Linked DNA regions of Nocardioides panacis. The protein of the gene in region 1 interacts with the protein of each later gene in a pairwise test. Links are inferred from orthologs where the notes say so. Each region holds a gene or a part of one and is shown in the gene's direction. Other genes may lie near its edges.

The links.
Region 2: the proteins of thrS (region 1) and rplA interact in binary tests that used the Escherichia coli proteins (3 or more experiments, as listed by UniProt). The link is inferred for Nocardioides panacis from one-to-one orthologs.

What each region holds. Positions count from the first base shown.
Region 1 is NZ_CP077062.1:1,270,320-1,277,880, forward strand. What follows is about bases 2,852-5,812. They hold thrS (threonine--tRNA ligase), read left to right. Parts: upstream 2,852-3,318; coding sequence 3,319-5,307; downstream 5,308-5,812. Other genes in these bases: KRR39_RS06200 (hypothetical protein), read left to right, coding at 2,852-3,145; KRR39_RS06210 (HIT family protein), read left to right, coding at 5,360-5,812. In the rest of the region: KRR39_RS06180 (aminotransferase class IV), read left to right, coding at 1-326; KRR39_RS06185 (CGNR zinc finger domain-containing protein), read right to left, coding at 331-888; KRR39_RS06190 (SsgA family sporulation/cell division regulator), read right to left, coding at 948-1,376; more of KRR39_RS06200, read left to right, coding at 1,979-2,851; more of KRR39_RS06210, read left to right, coding at 5,813-5,899; KRR39_RS06215 (VOC family protein), read left to right, coding at 5,943-6,440; KRR39_RS06225 (phosphatidylinositol mannoside acyltransferase), read left to right, coding at 7,100-7,561. UniProt on the Escherichia coli protein: Catalyzes the attachment of threonine to tRNA(Thr) in a two-step reaction: L-threonine is first activated by ATP to form Thr-AMP and then transferred to the acceptor end of tRNA(Thr). The rate-limiting step is amino acid activation in the presence of tRNA.
Region 2 is NZ_CP077062.1:3,285,961-3,293,470, reverse strand. The notes cover bases 2,986-5,895. They hold rplA (50S ribosomal protein L1), read left to right. Parts: upstream 2,986-4,038; coding sequence 4,039-4,752; downstream 4,753-5,895. Other genes in these bases: KRR39_RS16035 (DnaB-like helicase C-terminal domain-containing protein), read right to left, coding at 4,846-5,841; rplK (50S ribosomal protein L11), read left to right, coding at 3,518-3,946; nusG (transcription termination/antitermination protein NusG), read left to right, coding at 2,986-3,456. Outside these bases: KRR39_RS16070 (adenosine deaminase), read right to left, coding at 1-589; KRR39_RS16065 (pyridoxal phosphate-dependent aminotransferase), read right to left, coding at 677-1,909; preprotein translocase subunit SecE, read left to right, coding at 2,217-2,444; more of nusG, read left to right, coding at 2,512-2,985; rplL (50S ribosomal protein L7/L12), read left to right, coding at 7,025-7,414. UniProt on the Escherichia coli protein: One of the primary rRNA binding proteins, it binds very close to the 3'-end of the 23S rRNA. Forms part of the L1 stalk. It is often not seen in high-resolution crystal structures, but can be seen in cryo_EM and 3D reconstruction models.

The sequences.
Region 1 (7,561 bases):
TCGCGAACACCGCCGGGCACCTGTGCGAGGGCACCGGGTCGAACGTCTTCTACGTCGTCGACGGCGAGCTGCGCACCCCGACGCTGGCGGCCGGCTGCCTGGCCGGGATCAGCCGGGAGCTGCTCCTGGAGTGGTACGGCGCCCGGCAGGTCGACGAGCCGGTCGAGGTGCTCGCCGCGGCCGAGGAGGTCTTCCTCGTCTCCACCACGCGCGACGTGCAGGCCGTGACCCGCTGCGACGACCGGGAGCTCGTTGGGCCGGGACCGGTCACCCGGGCGTGCCAGGAGGTCTGGGCGGCCCGCGAGGCCGCCGACGTCGACCCGTGACCGGTCAGGACACGGCGGCGCGCTGCCGCTCGCGGTAGGCCGCGACGTGCAGGCGGTTGCCGCAGGTGCGCGCGTCGCAGTAGCGCTTGGAGCGGTTGCGGGAGAGGTCGACGAGGACCTGCTCGCAGTCGGGTGCCTCGCACCGGCGCAGCCGCTCGCGCTCCCCGGAGGCGACGACGTGGGCCAGGGCCATCCCGCAGTCGACGCTGAGGTGGTCGGCCAGGGAGGCGCCGGGGGTGAAGTAGTGGACGTGCCAGTCGTAGCCGTCGTGGTCCGTCAGCCGCGGCATGACGGTGGCCTGGGACACCAGGGTGTTCACGGCCTGCGCGGCGGACCGGTCGTCGGCCGCGTCGAACACGGCGGCCACCAGCTCGCGCAGCGCCTGCACGCCCCGGAGGTCACGGGTGGTCAGCTCGCCGACGTCGCTGACGTCGTGCCGCACCACGAGCCTCCGGAGCGCGTCGAGGTCGCCGAGGAGCTCGCCGGTCCCGGTCGAGGGCGCGGAGTTGACCAGGTCGACGATGCACGCGAGCGAGCGCTCCGTGTCGTGGCTGAACAGCACCGGTGACCCCCTGTCGTGTTGGTCCTCCCAGCCAACACTGCCACACGGCCAGGGGTCGCTCAGGCGGCCTCGGCCGCGAAGATCGCCGCGATGGTGGCCTCCACGTCGACGTGCGTGGACTCCTCGCCCGGCTTGACGGCGCGCGCCATGCGGTCGACGAACGAGCTGAGGTCGGTGGTGCGGGCCTGCACGAGCGCCTCGCCGTCCGGTGAGCAGAGCTCGATGATCACGACGGCTCGACCCTCGGCGTCCAGGCACGGCCAGACGTGGACGTCGCCGTCACCAGACGGCTCGTAGAGGCCGTCGCTGAGCAGCTGGCGACCGAACGTCCAGCGGACGGTGGTCGTCCCGGTGATGAAGACGGTCGTGACGGCGTACGGGTCGCGCGGGTCGTAGTGGAGCTCGGCGTCGATCGGGGTCACTGCCCCGGTCTGGTCGATCAGGTCGAGGCTCAGCGACTGCGTCAGGGTGAGTGGTGCGGTGTTCATCGAAAAGTCCATCATGGCTTTTTGGCCTTCCTCCCAGGTCGTCCCCTCGGACGTGACAAGGAGACGGTCTTGGGTTGGCCGTATGACGGGAAACGAAACAGATTGCTGTGAGTTTTTTTCGGCCGTCCCGGGTCAGGGCGGGGAAGTGTCCGGCTTTGCCGCCAAATCCACCACTTGACCAGACCGGTCGGCCGGTGTGACGCCGGTGACAGCCACCCCGCGCAGCGGCGACCCGGGAGCCATGCGCTAGTCTTTCCGGCGCACCGACCACCGGCACGTCCGTGGTCGTGGAGGGGCGATTGGCGCAGTGGTAGCGCGCTTCGTTCACACCGAAGAGGTCACTGGTTCGAGCCCAGTATCGCCCACCCTTCAGCACCGCGGCCGTCTCCGTCAGGGGCGGCCGTTCGTCATGTCCGGGTGAGCAGCCCAGGTCGCATCCAGCCGGGGGTGTGGTCCGGTCTGCTTGGTGCAGGATCAGGCTACGGCTCGTCAGCGATCTCGCCGCCTGAGACAGGGGAGACAGTTGCCGCTCGGAACGGGGGGAACAGATGTCGGTCTCACCCAGCAAAAGGGTTCAACGTGTCTGGAGCAAGAAGGAGGCGGTGGCTGCCTGGGTCCTCTTCGTCGGGGCGAGTTCGGGCGTAGTGGTGTGGCACGAGCACGGGACCCAGGAGTGGGTGCTCAGTCTGTCCCTGCTCGTTCTGACGTCGGTGGTCGCGGTGCTGGCCGTGTGGGCGGCGGCGATGTCGAGGCGCCGGTTGGGCGCTCGCACGGCGTTGCTGGCCCTCGCCGTGGTCGTTGAGCTCTTCGCTGCTTGGTACATCCTCTGGCAGCCCATCTATGGTCCCGGATCCGACAACGCCGAAGCGCTCGAGCTCGGCGTCCGCCAGCTCGCTCACCTGGACAACCCGTGGGAGGTCACGACACGGTTCGGGAACCCCCTGTCCCCGATGCTCGGCGGATACCTGCTGGCCGCTCCCTTCGTGCTCGTCAGCGGTGATGTCTACGCACAGCCCCTCGTATGGATGGCCCTCCTGGTGTTCGTTCTCTTCCGCACTGCTGGCGTCCACGCAACCCTGGCTGTGTCCGTGCTCTTCCTGTTCTCGCCGCACACTCGCCTCTGGCTTCCGAACCAGAGTGACAACTGGATTGTGGGCGTGGCCGTGCTGCTGACGTCGTGGTGGGGTCTCGGGGCGTTGCGCCGAGGGCGACGACCTGCGGAGTGGGCTTCCGCACTGATGTTTGGCGTGTCCCTTTCGTACCGGTTCACTCTGTGGGTGGCGGTGGTGCCCATTGCCGTCTTCTTCGTCAGGGAGTTTGGGATCCGACGTGCATTCGGGTGGATGTACGTCGCCGGCGCCACTACTGCTGCGCTCTGCTTCGGCCCGCTCGCTTTCGATGCTCAGACCTACCTTTCCGGTCCGTTCGCAGCAGGTGTCGGGAAAGCGACCAGCGGCGGTGTCTCCGTGGGGCCGTGGCTGGTCGCCGTGGCTACACTGGCTGTGTTGGCCTGGCGATCCGCTCGCGTGCGGTACTGGGCCGACGTGTGGAGTGCGGTGTCGATCACGTTGGCGGCGATGATCGCGGCGCTCGCGGTCACCCGACTTCCAGGCGGCGTCGTTGCCGCGGTTGCGAGCTACGAGACGATCGCCTACAACGGCACATGGCTCATCCTCGGACTCGTCTCTCTGGTGCTGCCCCGCGACACCCCGGATCTGTTGGGGGAGGGGCGAGCGAACGCTGGCTTTGCCGGTCGCGCGGCGATCTGACAGCCAACGGGCTCCGGTCGAGGCCGTCTCCGTCAGGGGCGGCCGTTCGTCATGTCCGGGTGCCCCGCCGAAACCCGGGCGCACCGGACCGGGCACCGCGGATACGATCGCACCGTCCACCTCGCCGCCCGTGTACGACGGGCGGCCCCACCGTCCCAGAGGAGTCGAGTCCCGTGTCCGACATCAACGTCACCGTCCTGAACGCAGCCGAGTCCGGCGAGCGCGCGGTGACGACGGGCACCAAGGCGTGGGAGCTCTTCGCCGACGACCCGCAGGTGATCGCCGCACGGGTCGGGGGCGAGCTGCGCGACCTGGCCCACGAGCTCGCGGACGGCGACGAGGTCGAGGGCGTGGCGATCGACTCGCCCGACGGCCGCGACATCCTGCGGCACTCCACCGCCCACGTGATGGCCCAGGCGGTCCAGGAGCTCTTCCCGGAGGCGAAGCTCGGCATCGGACCGCCGATCACCGACGGCTTCTACTACGACTTCGACGTGCCCACCCCGTTCGTCCCGGAGGACCTCGAGAAGATCGAGTCGCGGATGCGCAAGATCGTCAAGGAGGGCCAGAAGTTCTCCCGGCGGCCGGTCTCCGACGGGGACGCGATCCGTGAGCTGGCCGAGGAGCCCTACAAGCTCGAGCTGATCGGCCTCAAGGGCGGCTCCTCCGACGTGGCCGACGCCGCGGAGGGCGCGGGCGTCGAGGTGGGCGGCGCCGAGCTGACCATCTACGACAACCTCAAGCGCGACGGGTCGCTGGCCTGGCGCGACCTCTGCCGCGGCCCGCACCTGCCGACCACCAAGCGGATCCCGGCGTTCAAGCTGATGCGGTCCGCCGCGGCGTACTGGCGCGGCGACGAGAGGAACAAGCAGCTGCAGCGGGTCTACGGCACCGCCTGGGAGTCCAAGGAGGCGCTCGAGGCGCACCTGCACCGGATCGAGGAGGCCGAGCGCCGCGACCACCGCAAGCTCGGCCGGGACCTGGACCTCTACTCCTTCCCCGACGAGCTCGGCTCCGGGCTGCCGGTCTTCCACCCGAAGGGCGGCGTGGTCAAGCGCGAGATGGAGGACTACGTCCGCCGGCGGCACATCGAGGAGGGGTTCTCCTACGTCGGGACGCCGCACATCTCCAAGGAGGGGCTGTTCCACCTCTCCGGGCACCTGCCGTACTACGCCGACGGCATGTTCCCGCCCATGGAGATGGAGGGCAGCAGCTACTACCTCAAGGCGATGAACTGCCCGATGCACAACCTGATCTTCCGCTCGCGCGGGCGGTCCTACCGCGAGCTGCCGCTGCGGCTGTTCGAGTTCGGCTCGGTCTACCGGTTCGAGAAGTCCGGCGTCGTGCACGGCCTGACCCGGGTCCGCGGGATGACCCAGGACGACTCGCACTCCTACGTGACCGCCGAGCAGGCACCCGGCGAGATCAAGCACCTGCTGGACTTCGTGCTGAGCCTGCTCAAGGACTTCGGGCTCGACGACTTCTACCTCGAGCTGTCCACCCGGGACGACACCTCCGACAAGTTCGTCGGCTCCGACGAGGACTGGGCGGAGGCGACCGCCGTGCTGGAGAAGGTGGCCACCGACTCCGGCCTCGAGCTGGTCCCGGACCCGGGCGGCGCCGCCTACTACGGTCCGAAGATCTCAGTGCAGACCCGGGACGCGATCGGCCGCACCTGGCAGATGTCGACCATCCAGTACGACTTCAACCAGCCCAAGGGCTTCGACCTGGAGTACCAGGCCGCCGACGGCACCCGCCAGCAGCCGGTGATGATCCACTCCGCGAAGTTCGGCTCGATCGAGCGGTTCATCGGGGTGCTCGTCGAGCACTACGCCGGCGCCTTCCCGCCCTGGCTCGCCCCGGTGCAGGTGCAGGCGATCCCGATCGCGGAGCGGCACAACGACTACCTGTACGACGTCGCCGCCCGGCTCGCGAAGCAGGGGATCCGCGTGGAGGTCGACGAGTCCGACGACCGGATGCAGAAGAAGATCCGCAACGCACAGCTGCAGAAGGTGCCGTTCATGCTGATCGCCGGCGACAACGACGTGGAGGCCGGCGCGGTCAGCTTCCGCTACCGCGACGGGCACCAGGAGAACGGCGTCTCGGTGGAGGACGCCATTGCCCGGGTCGTCGAGGCCGTGCAGTCCCGGGTCCAAGTGTGAAAACCACCCCACGAGAATGCTCGCTGCGCTCCGCTTCCCGCAGGGGCCCCGGATGAGCGAGTCCTTCACCCAGGACGGCGCGGGGGAGGCCGACGACCTCGACCGGCTGTGGACCCCGCACCGGATGGCCTACATCAAGGGCGAGAACAAGCCGGCCGACGCGTCGTCGGGGGAGTGCCCGTTCTGCCGGATCCCGACCCTGGAGGACGCCGAGGGCCTGGTCGTGCACCGCGGCGAGGCGACGTTCGTGGTGCTCAACCTCTACCCGTACACCCCCGGGCACGTGATGGTCTGCCCCTACCGGCACGTGGCGGACTACCCCGACCTGGACGCGGCGGAGACGGCCGAGGTGGCGGCGTTCACCAAGACCGCGATGCGCACGATCAAGCGGGTCAGCGGTGCGCACGGCTTCAACATCGGCATGAACCAGGGCTCGGTCGCCGGCGCCGGCATCGCCGCGCACCTGCACCAGCACGTCGTACCCCGGTGGGGCGGCGACCAGAACTTCATGCCGATCATCGGCCGGACCCGCACTCTGCCCCAGCTGCTCACCGACACCCGGGACCTGCTGGCCAAGGCGTGGGGCGACTGACCGAGCGTATGGTTCAACGATCACCGACCTGCAGGAGCGCAGCGTGACCAAGATCGACCTCGACGCCCTGGCCCAGGAACGTGCGCGGATCCGCGAGGCGTACCTCGTCCCGCTCGACCGGCGGCCCGCCTCGACGGCCCGCGGCCTGCACCACACCGCGCTGCTGTGCTCCGACGTCGAGCGCACCGTGCGCTTCTACCAGGACGTGCTCGGGTTCCCGCTCACCGAGATCGTGGAGAACCGGGACTACGCCGGGTCGAGCCACTTCTTCTTCGACATCGGGCACGGCAACCTGCTGGCGTTCTTCGACCTGCCCGGCCTCGACCTGGGCGCGTACGCCGAGGTGCTCGGCGGTCTGCACCACCTGGCGATCTCGGTGGACCCCGAGCTCTGGGGCGCGCTGCGCGAGCGGCTCGAGGAGGCCGGCGTGGAGCACGAGGTGGAGAGCGGCACGTCGATCTACTTCCGCGACCCCGACGGCGCGCGGCTGGAGCTGATCGCCGACCCGCTCGGCGAGATGTACGGGCTGAAGGTCCTCTGAGCCACGGCGTGGTCGGGGGCGGGCGCGCCAGCCGCTAGCCTTCTCTCGCCATGATGGAACGTTTCCGCGCCTTCTGGACGAAGGTCTTCTCGCCCGTAGCCCGGCTGTTCCTGCGCCTGGGCATCAGCCCCGACGCCGTGACCATCGTCGGGACGGTCGGCGTCTGCGCCGGCGCCCTGGTGTTCTTCCCCCAGGGGGAAGCTGCTGATCGGGGTGCTGGTGATCACCGCCTTCGTGTTCTCCGACCTCGTGGACGGGCACATGGCCCGGCTCAGCGGCACCTCGTCCAAGTGGGGCGCCTTCCTGGACTCCACGCTGGACCGGTTCGGGGACGCCGCGATCTTCGCCGGGCTGGCGTTCTACTACGTCGGCCCCGGGGACTCCGAGCCGCTGATGGCGCTGGCGATGTACTGCCTGGTGATGGGCTCGGTGACGTCCTACGCCCGGGCCCGCGCCGAGTCGCTCGGCATGCAGGCCAAGGGCGGCATCGCCGAGCGCGCCGACCGGCTGGTCGCGATCCTGGTGATGACCGGGCTCTCCGACATCTTCGACCTGCCCGTCCTCATCCCGGTCACGCTGGGTGCGCTCGCCGTCGCGAGCACCGTCACCGTGGTGCAGCGGATGCTGATGGTCCGGGACCAGGCCAAAGAAGCGGTCTGATGGCCGGGCGTCCCTCGGGCCTGCTGCGGGGGGCCTCGCGCGCCGCGTCGGCCGCCGGCGACCAGGTCACCACGGTCGGCTACCTGTCCGGCTGGCGGCTCGTGCGGCTGCTGCCGGAGCGGGCGGCGCTCGCGGTGTTCCGGCGGATCGCCGACGAGATCTTCCGGCGGGACGGCACGGGCGTGCACCGGCTGCGCGCCAACCTGCACCGGGTCCGCCCCGACCTGGCCGACGACGAACTCGACGCGCTGACCCACGAGGCGGTCCGGTCCTACCTGCGCTACTGGTGCGAGTCGTTCCGGCTCCCCGCGTGGCCGATCGAGGACGTCGTACGACGGACGCGGACCCGCGGCGAGCACCACCTGCGCGACGCCTACGCGCAGGGCCGCGGGGCCGTCGTACCCCTGCCGCACATGGCCAACTGGGACTGGGCCGGGGCGTGGGCGTGCGCCACCGGGATG
Region 2 (7,510 bases), 2.0 Mb from region 1 along the record:
CGCCGCCGTGCGGGGCGAGCAGCAGCCCGGCCCGGTCGGCGATCGCGAACGCCGCCGCGAAGTCGGAGGTCGTCCCGCGCCGCTCGTCGTTGGACAGGCCGAAGCCGACCACGCCCCGGTCGGCGTACTGCGCGGCCAGCCGGGCCAGGGTGCGCGCGTCGAGCGGGTGCCGGGTGCGGTTCGCCGCGATCACCACCGCGATGCCCAGCCCGGTGCTGCGGGAGGCGTCCCGCACGGCGTCGAGCACCAGGTCGGTGAACGCGGTGATCCCGCCGAAGAGCGCGGCGTACCCGCTCGGGTCGACCTGGATCTCCAGCCACCGGCCGCCGTCGGCCACGTCGTCCTCGGCCGCCTCGCGGACCAGCCGGCGGACGTCGTCCGGGGTCCGCAGCACCGAGCGGGCCACGTCGTAGAGCCGCTGGAAGCGGAACCAGCCCTTCTCGTCAGCGGCCGACAGCCGCGGCGGCCAGTCCTCCACCAGGGCGTCCGGCAGCACGATCCCGTCCCGGGCGGCCAGCTCGACGAGCGTCTCGTGGCGCATCGAGCCGGTGAAGTGCAGGTGCAGGTGCGCCTTGGGCAGCGTCCGCAGGTCCCGTGCGGGGGCCGCGTCAGCCCGGGTGGTGGCTGTCGCTCGTCCCGAGGAGCCGAGGAGCGAGGCGTCTCGAAGGGAGACCACTCAGCCGAGCAGCTTCTGGATCCGGGCCACGCCCTCGACCAGGTCCTCGTCCCCGAGCGCGTAGGACAGCCGCAGGTAGCCCGGTGCGCCGAACGCCTCGCCCGGCACGACGGCGACCTCCGCCTGCTCCAGGATGATCTCGGCCAGCTCGGCCGAGGTGCTCGCGGTCCGGCCCTCGATCTCGCGGCCGAGGACGCCCTTGACCGAGGGGTAGGCGTAGAACGCGCCGGTCGGCTCGGGGCACTCGACCCCGGGGATCTCGTTGAGCATCCGGACCATCGTCCGGCGCCGCCGGTCGAACGCCTCGCGCATCTCGGCGACCGCGGTCAGGTCGCCCTCCAGGGCCGCGATCGCGGCGCGCTGCGCGACGTTGTTGACGTTGGAGGTCTGGTGCGACTGCAGGTTCGTGGCGGCCTTGACGACGTCGGCGGGACCGAGCAGCCAGCCCACCCGCCACCCGGTCATCGCGTAGGTCTTCGCGACCCCGTTGACCACGATGCAGCGGTCCGCGAGCTCGGGGACCACGACGGGCAGGGAGGTGGTGACGGTGTCGCCGTAGGTGAGGTGCTCGTAGATCTCGTCGGTGACCACCCACAGGCCCTGGTCGAGCAGCCAGCGGCCGATCGCCTCGACCTCCTCGGGGCCGTCGACCGCACCGGTCGGGTTCGACGGCGAGCAGAACAGCATCGCCTTCGTGCGGTCGGTCAGCGCGGCCTCGAGCTGGTCGACGGTGACCTTGTAGCCCTGGGTCTCGTCGGCCAGGATCTCGACCGGCACGCCGCCCGCGAGCCGGATCGCCTCGGGGTAGGTCGTCCAGTACGGCGCCGGCAGCAGCACCTCGTCGCCGGGGTCGAGGATCGTCGCGAAGGCCTCGTAGATCGCCTGCTTGCCGCCGTTGGTGACCAGCACCTGGGCGGGGGTCACGGTGTACCCGGAGTCCCGCAGCGTCTTGTCCACGATCGCCTTCTTGAGCTCCGGCAGGCCGCCCGCCGGCGTGTAGCGGTGGTTGCGGGGGTCGCGGCAGGCCTCCACGGCCGCCTCGACGATGTAGTCGGGGGTCGGGAAGTCCGGCTCGCCGGCGCCGAACCCGATCACGGGGCGCCCGGCGGCCTTGAGGGCCTTGGCCTTGGCGTCGACCGCGAGGGTCGCGGACTCGGCGATGCCGCCGATGCGGGCGGAGATGCGGCGGCGGGTGCCGGAGCCGGCACCGGTGCTGGGGAGGGCTTCGCTCATGAACCTATGCTCGCACTGCCCGCCGTCTCGTGCCTGCCGGGTCCACACTCGGTTCGACTTCGCCTGGGACCGGCCCGTATGCTTCACGTTTGGTGGATCTCACCCTTGATCGGCATGCCCGCATCTGGACGAGGTCCCCCGGAGGGCACTAGCTCAACTGGCAGAGCATCGGTCTCCAAAACCGAAGGTTGGGGGTTCAAGTCCCTCGTGCCCTGCAAGACCCCGCGCGGACCGGATCCGGGCGGGTGGCCGACCAGCCAACGGATCCGGGCACACCGGATCCGGACGGAACGAAAGGTGGAGGACCGTGACGCAGAGCCGCCCCGTGGGCTCGACCTCGTCGAGCGGCAAGCGGACGACCCCGACCACGTTCTACCGCCAGATCGTCGCCGAGCTCCGCAAGGTCGTCTGGCCGACGCAGCAGCAGCTGATCACGTACTTCCTCGTGGTCCTGGTGTTCGTGCTCGTAGTCATGACGATCGTGTCGCTGCTCGACCTCGCGTTCGGCCGGCTGGTCTTCAAGGTCTTCGGCTAGCCAACACCGGGTCCTCCGGCCCGCACCACCAGGCAGGACCCACAACGATGAAGGTGACTGAGTAACCGTGTCGCAGCAGTACGACGAAGAGCTCCAGGGAGCTACCTCGACCGATGCCGCCGAGCAGTCGGTCGTCGACCCGTCCACGGACGCGTCGACGGACCTTCCCGACGACCTGCCCACCGACGAGGAGGTCGCCGCGGACGCAGCGGCCGACTCCGAGACGGACGCCCCGGCCGACTCCGAGACGGACGCCGCGGTCGCTGAGACCGACGACGCCGGGTCCGCGTCCGAGACCGACGAGGCCTCCGAGTCCGATGCCGACGAGGCCTCCGAGTCCGGGACCGACGAGGCCTCCGAGTCCGACGCCGCGGAGTCTGACGACGACGCCCCGTCCGACGTGCTCGCCGAGTTCCGCGAGGCGCTGCGCGCCAAGGTCGGCGACTGGTTCGTGGTGCACACCTACTCCGGCATGGAGAACCGGGTGAAGGCGAACCTCGAGAACCGGATCACGTCCCTGAACATGGAGGACTACATCCACGAGGTGATCGTCCCGACCGAAGAGGTCGCGGAGATCAAGAACGGCCAGCGCAAGCTGGTCCGGCGCACCGTGCTGCCCGGCTACGTCCTGGTCCGGATGGACCTCACGGACGAGTCCTGGGCCGCCGTACGCCACACGCCGTCCGTCACCGGCTTCGTCGGCCACAGCCACCAGCCGGTGCCGCTGAGCCTCGACGAGGTCGAGAGCATGCTCGCCCCGGCCGTCCAGGCCGAGGCCGAGGCCGCAGCGCCCGACCAGGGCGGCGGCCGTACCGGCGCGCCGAAGAAGAAGGTCGAGGTCGCGGACTTCGACGTGTCCGACTCGGTCATGGTGGTCGACGGCCCGTTCGCCACGCTGCACGCGACGATCACCGAGATCAACGCGGAGTCCCAGAGGGTCAAGGCCCTCGTCGAGATCTTCGGCCGGGAGACCCCGGTCGAGCTGAGCTTCAGCCAGATCCAGAAGGTCTGACCGAGATCCTCACGAAGCTCGCGAAACACCCAGCTACAACCACGTAAGGACCCAAGGAAACATGCCTCCCAAGAAGAAGATCGCTGCCCTGGTCAAGGTGCAGCTGCAGGCCGGGGCGGCAACTCCTGCTCCGCCGGTGGGTACCGCTCTCGGTCCCCACGGCGTGAACATCATGGAGTTCTGCAAGGCCTACAACGCGCAGACGGAACCGATGCGCGGGAACGTCATCCCGGTCGAGATCACCATCTTCGAGGACCGGTCGTTCACGTTCATCACGAAGACCCCGCCGGCCGCCGAGCTGATCAAGAAGGCTGCAGGCCTGCAGAAGGGCTCGGGCGTCCCGCACAAGGAGAAGGTCGGCAAGCTGACCAAGGACCAGGTGCGCGAGATCGCCACGACCAAGCTGCCGGACCTCAACGCCAACGACATCGACGCGGCGATGAAAATCGTCGAGGGCACCGCCCGCTCGATGGGCATCACGACCGACTGACCGAGTCGGCCCAGCAGCACCAAGAACCGTGGCAGGGCAGCTGAGCGCCCGTTGACCACACTCTGGAAACACGAGAACAGAAGGAACCAGACATGCAGCGCAGCAAGACCTACCGCGCGGTGGCGGAGACGTTCGACAAGGACCTCCCCTACGCCCCGTTCGAGGCGATCAAGATCGCCAAGGCCGGCAGCAAGAAGAAGTTCGACGAGACCGTCGACGTGGCCATGCGCCTCGGCGTCGACCCCCGCAAGGCGGACCAGATGGTCCGCGGCACCGTGAACCTCCCGCACGGCACCGGCAAGACCGCCAGGGTCCTGGTCTTCGCCAACGCCGAGAAGGCGGACGCGGCTCGCGAGGCGGGCGCCGACTTCGTCGGTGGCGACGAGCTCATCGAGAAGGTGAACGGCGGCTGGCTCGACTTCGACGCCGTCGTCGCCACCCCGGACATGATGGGCAAGGTCGGCCGCCTGGGCCGCGTGCTCGGCCCCCGCGGCCTCATGCCGAACCCGAAGACCGGCACGGTCACCCCCGACGTGGCCAAGGCCGTCACGGACATCAAGGGCGGCAAGATCGAGTTCCGCGTCGACCGGCACGCCAACCTGCACTTCATCATCGGCAAGGCCTCCTTCTCCGAGGCCCAGCTCGCGGAGAACTACGCCGCGGCGCTCGAGGAGGTGCTGCGGCTCAAGCCGGCCAGCTCCAAGGGCCGCTACCTGAGGAAGGTCACCCTCTCGACGACCATGGGCCCCGGCATCCAGGTCGACCCCAACCGCGTCAAGAACGTCGCGGTCGAGAACGAGGACTGACCCACCCGGCGCTTCTGGCGCCCGCAGAACCCACGACCCGGCGCGTCCGGCGGAGAACCTCCGCCAGACCCGCCGGGTCGCTGCACTCCGGCGTCACTCCAGGTAGATGCGGTCGTCGACCAGCTGCTCGACGACCGAGCGGCCGGCCGTCTCGAAGCGGCACTGGTCGAAGCGCTTGAGGAACTCGAAGTCCTGCCCGGTGCGGCCGTTGCGGTTCTTCTCGACGCTGACCACGGTCCAGTTGCGGAACTTCTCCACGTTGGCCGTGCTGTAGACGAGGTGGTGGCGCGCCACGACGTCGTACTTGTTGTTCAGCAGCAGGACGGTGTCCGCCTCGTAGGCCAGCGCCGAGGAGCCGCGCATGTTGTTGACCCGCATCCGCCGGCCCGCGGTGAGGCCCTCCTTGTCGGCGGCCACCACCGCCAGGATCGGGACGTCCCGGTCCAGCGCGAGGTCCTTGAGGCCCTCGGTGACCGCGGTGATCCGCTCCTCCTGGTCGGCGATCGGGGAGTGCACCTTCTGCAGGTAGTCGACGATCACCAGGGGCGCCTCGCCGGTGTGCGCGCGGACCTGGTCGACGGCCGCGGTGATCACCTCCAGCGACGTGCTCGCGCCGGTGGAGCGGTGCAGGTGCAGCCGGTCGGCGTACTCCTGGACGACGTCGAGCGCCTGGACGCCACCCTCGGTGTCCTTGAGCCGGTCGGCGAGCGAGCCGGTCCGGCCGTCCGAGGACTCGAAGCTGGCCCGGATCCGGGCGACGTTGGGAGCCGCGAGCCCGCCGAGCTGGCCGGCCTCGAGGGCGACCAGGCGGACCAGCAGCGTCTGGGTGTCGTGCTCGAAGGAGAACACCACGACCGGGCGCCCGGAGCGGGCGGTGTTGCGGGCCACCTGGAGCACCCAGGTGGTCTTGCCCAGGCCCTGGGGGCCGCCGAGGAGCACCAGCTCGCCGGAGCGCATGCCGCCGGCCAGCGTCTGGTCGAGCAGGTCGAACCCGGTGGGCCACACGCGCGACATCGGGTGCGCGCCGGCCCGGGCCGCGTGCTCGGCCTTCTCCAGGACGTCGCTCAGGGGTTCCAGGGAGAGATCCACGCGATCATTGGAGCACCGCGCCCGGACCGGGGGAGGGGATTCGCCGCGAAACCCTCCGAACGGGACGGCCCGGGTCGGACCGCCCGGTACCCCTCCGGGCGCGGATTTGGCGCCCCGGGCGGGGGTCGCGTAGATTGGCCGCTGAAACCAGAGACCGCCGGTCGTCGGCGTGCCCGCTCCGTGTTCCACGGATCGAGCAAGTCGACTGAAGGTCCCGCTCAGCGGGCGGCCTGCGCAGGTGACACCGAGTGAACTCGTCGAGATGCCCGCATCTTGTCGGGACCGCCCCGTGCGCCTGCGCCGGGGCGTTCGTCGTTCCAGGCTCCAGTCGGGCCCTTCAGGACGTACGGCGGTCTCCGGACTCATCGTTGATCAACCACTGATCAGTGACCGATCCGGAAGGAGACCCATGGCGCGGCCAGACAAGACAGCCGACGTCGCAGACCTCGTGGAGTCATTCCAGGAGTCTGCGGGTGCTGTGCTGACCGAGTACCGCGGTCTCACCGTGGAAGCAGCTGCAGGACCTGCGGCGAGCCCTCGGCGAGAACGCCAACTACGCCGTGGTCAAGAACACGCTGACCAAGATCGCCGCGACGGAGGCGGGCGTCGAAGGCTTCGACGACCTCCTCGTCGGACCCACCGCCATCGCCTTCATCAGCGGTGACGTGGTCGAGGCGGCCAAGGGCCTGCGTGACTTTGCCAAGGCAAACCCCTCTCTCGTGATCAAGGGCGGCGTCCTCGACGGCAAGCCGCTCGACGCGAAGGAGATCGCCAAGCTGGCCGACCTCGAGTCGCGCGAGGTCCTCCTCGCCAAGCTCGCCGGCGGCATGCTGGCGTCGCTCAGCCAGGCCGTCTACCTGCTCAACGCGCCCCTCGCGCAGGCTGCCCGCCTCGCGGGTGCGCTGCAGGCCAAGGCGGAGCAGGACCCGTCGGTCCTCCGGGGCGGAGCCGGCACGCCGGCCGTCGCCGAGGAGTCCGAGTCTGCGGAGGCCCCGGCCGACGCAGCCGCCGAGAGCACCGAGGCCGAGGCACCCGCCGCGGCCGAGGCCGACGCGGAGTCCAGCACGGACACCAGCACGGAGACCAGCACGGAGACCACCGAGGCCTGAGCTTCGGCTCACCCCCCTCAACCAGTCAGACCCGCGCGACCGTGCGGGTCAGCAAACCGGAAGGAAACGCCACCATGGCGAAGCTCACCACCGACGAGCTGCTCGACGCGTTCAAGGAGATGACCCTCCTCGAGCTGAGCGAGTTCGTGAAGCAGTTCGAAGAGACCTTCGGCGTGACCGCCGCCGCCCCCGTCGCCGTGGCTGCCGCCCCGGCCGCCGGTGGCGCCGGTGCCGCCGAGGAGGCGTTCGAGCAGGACGAGTTCGACGTCGTCCTCGAGGCTGCCGGCGAGAAGAAGATCAACGTCATCAAGGAGGTGCGCGCCCTCACGAGCCTCGGTCTCAAGGAGGCCAAGGAGCTGGTCGAGGCCGCTCCGAAGGCCGTCCTGGAGAAGGTCACCAAGGAGGCCGCCGAGAAGGCCAAGGCTTCCCTCGAGGGCGCCGGCGCGAGCGTCTCGGTCAAGTGACGCTGCTCCAGTAACCATCCGCGCGAGCCGGACCTGCACCTCCGGAACCGGCCGCGCACCCGCAGCACCGGACGGCGGTCCTCCCCTCGGGGAGGG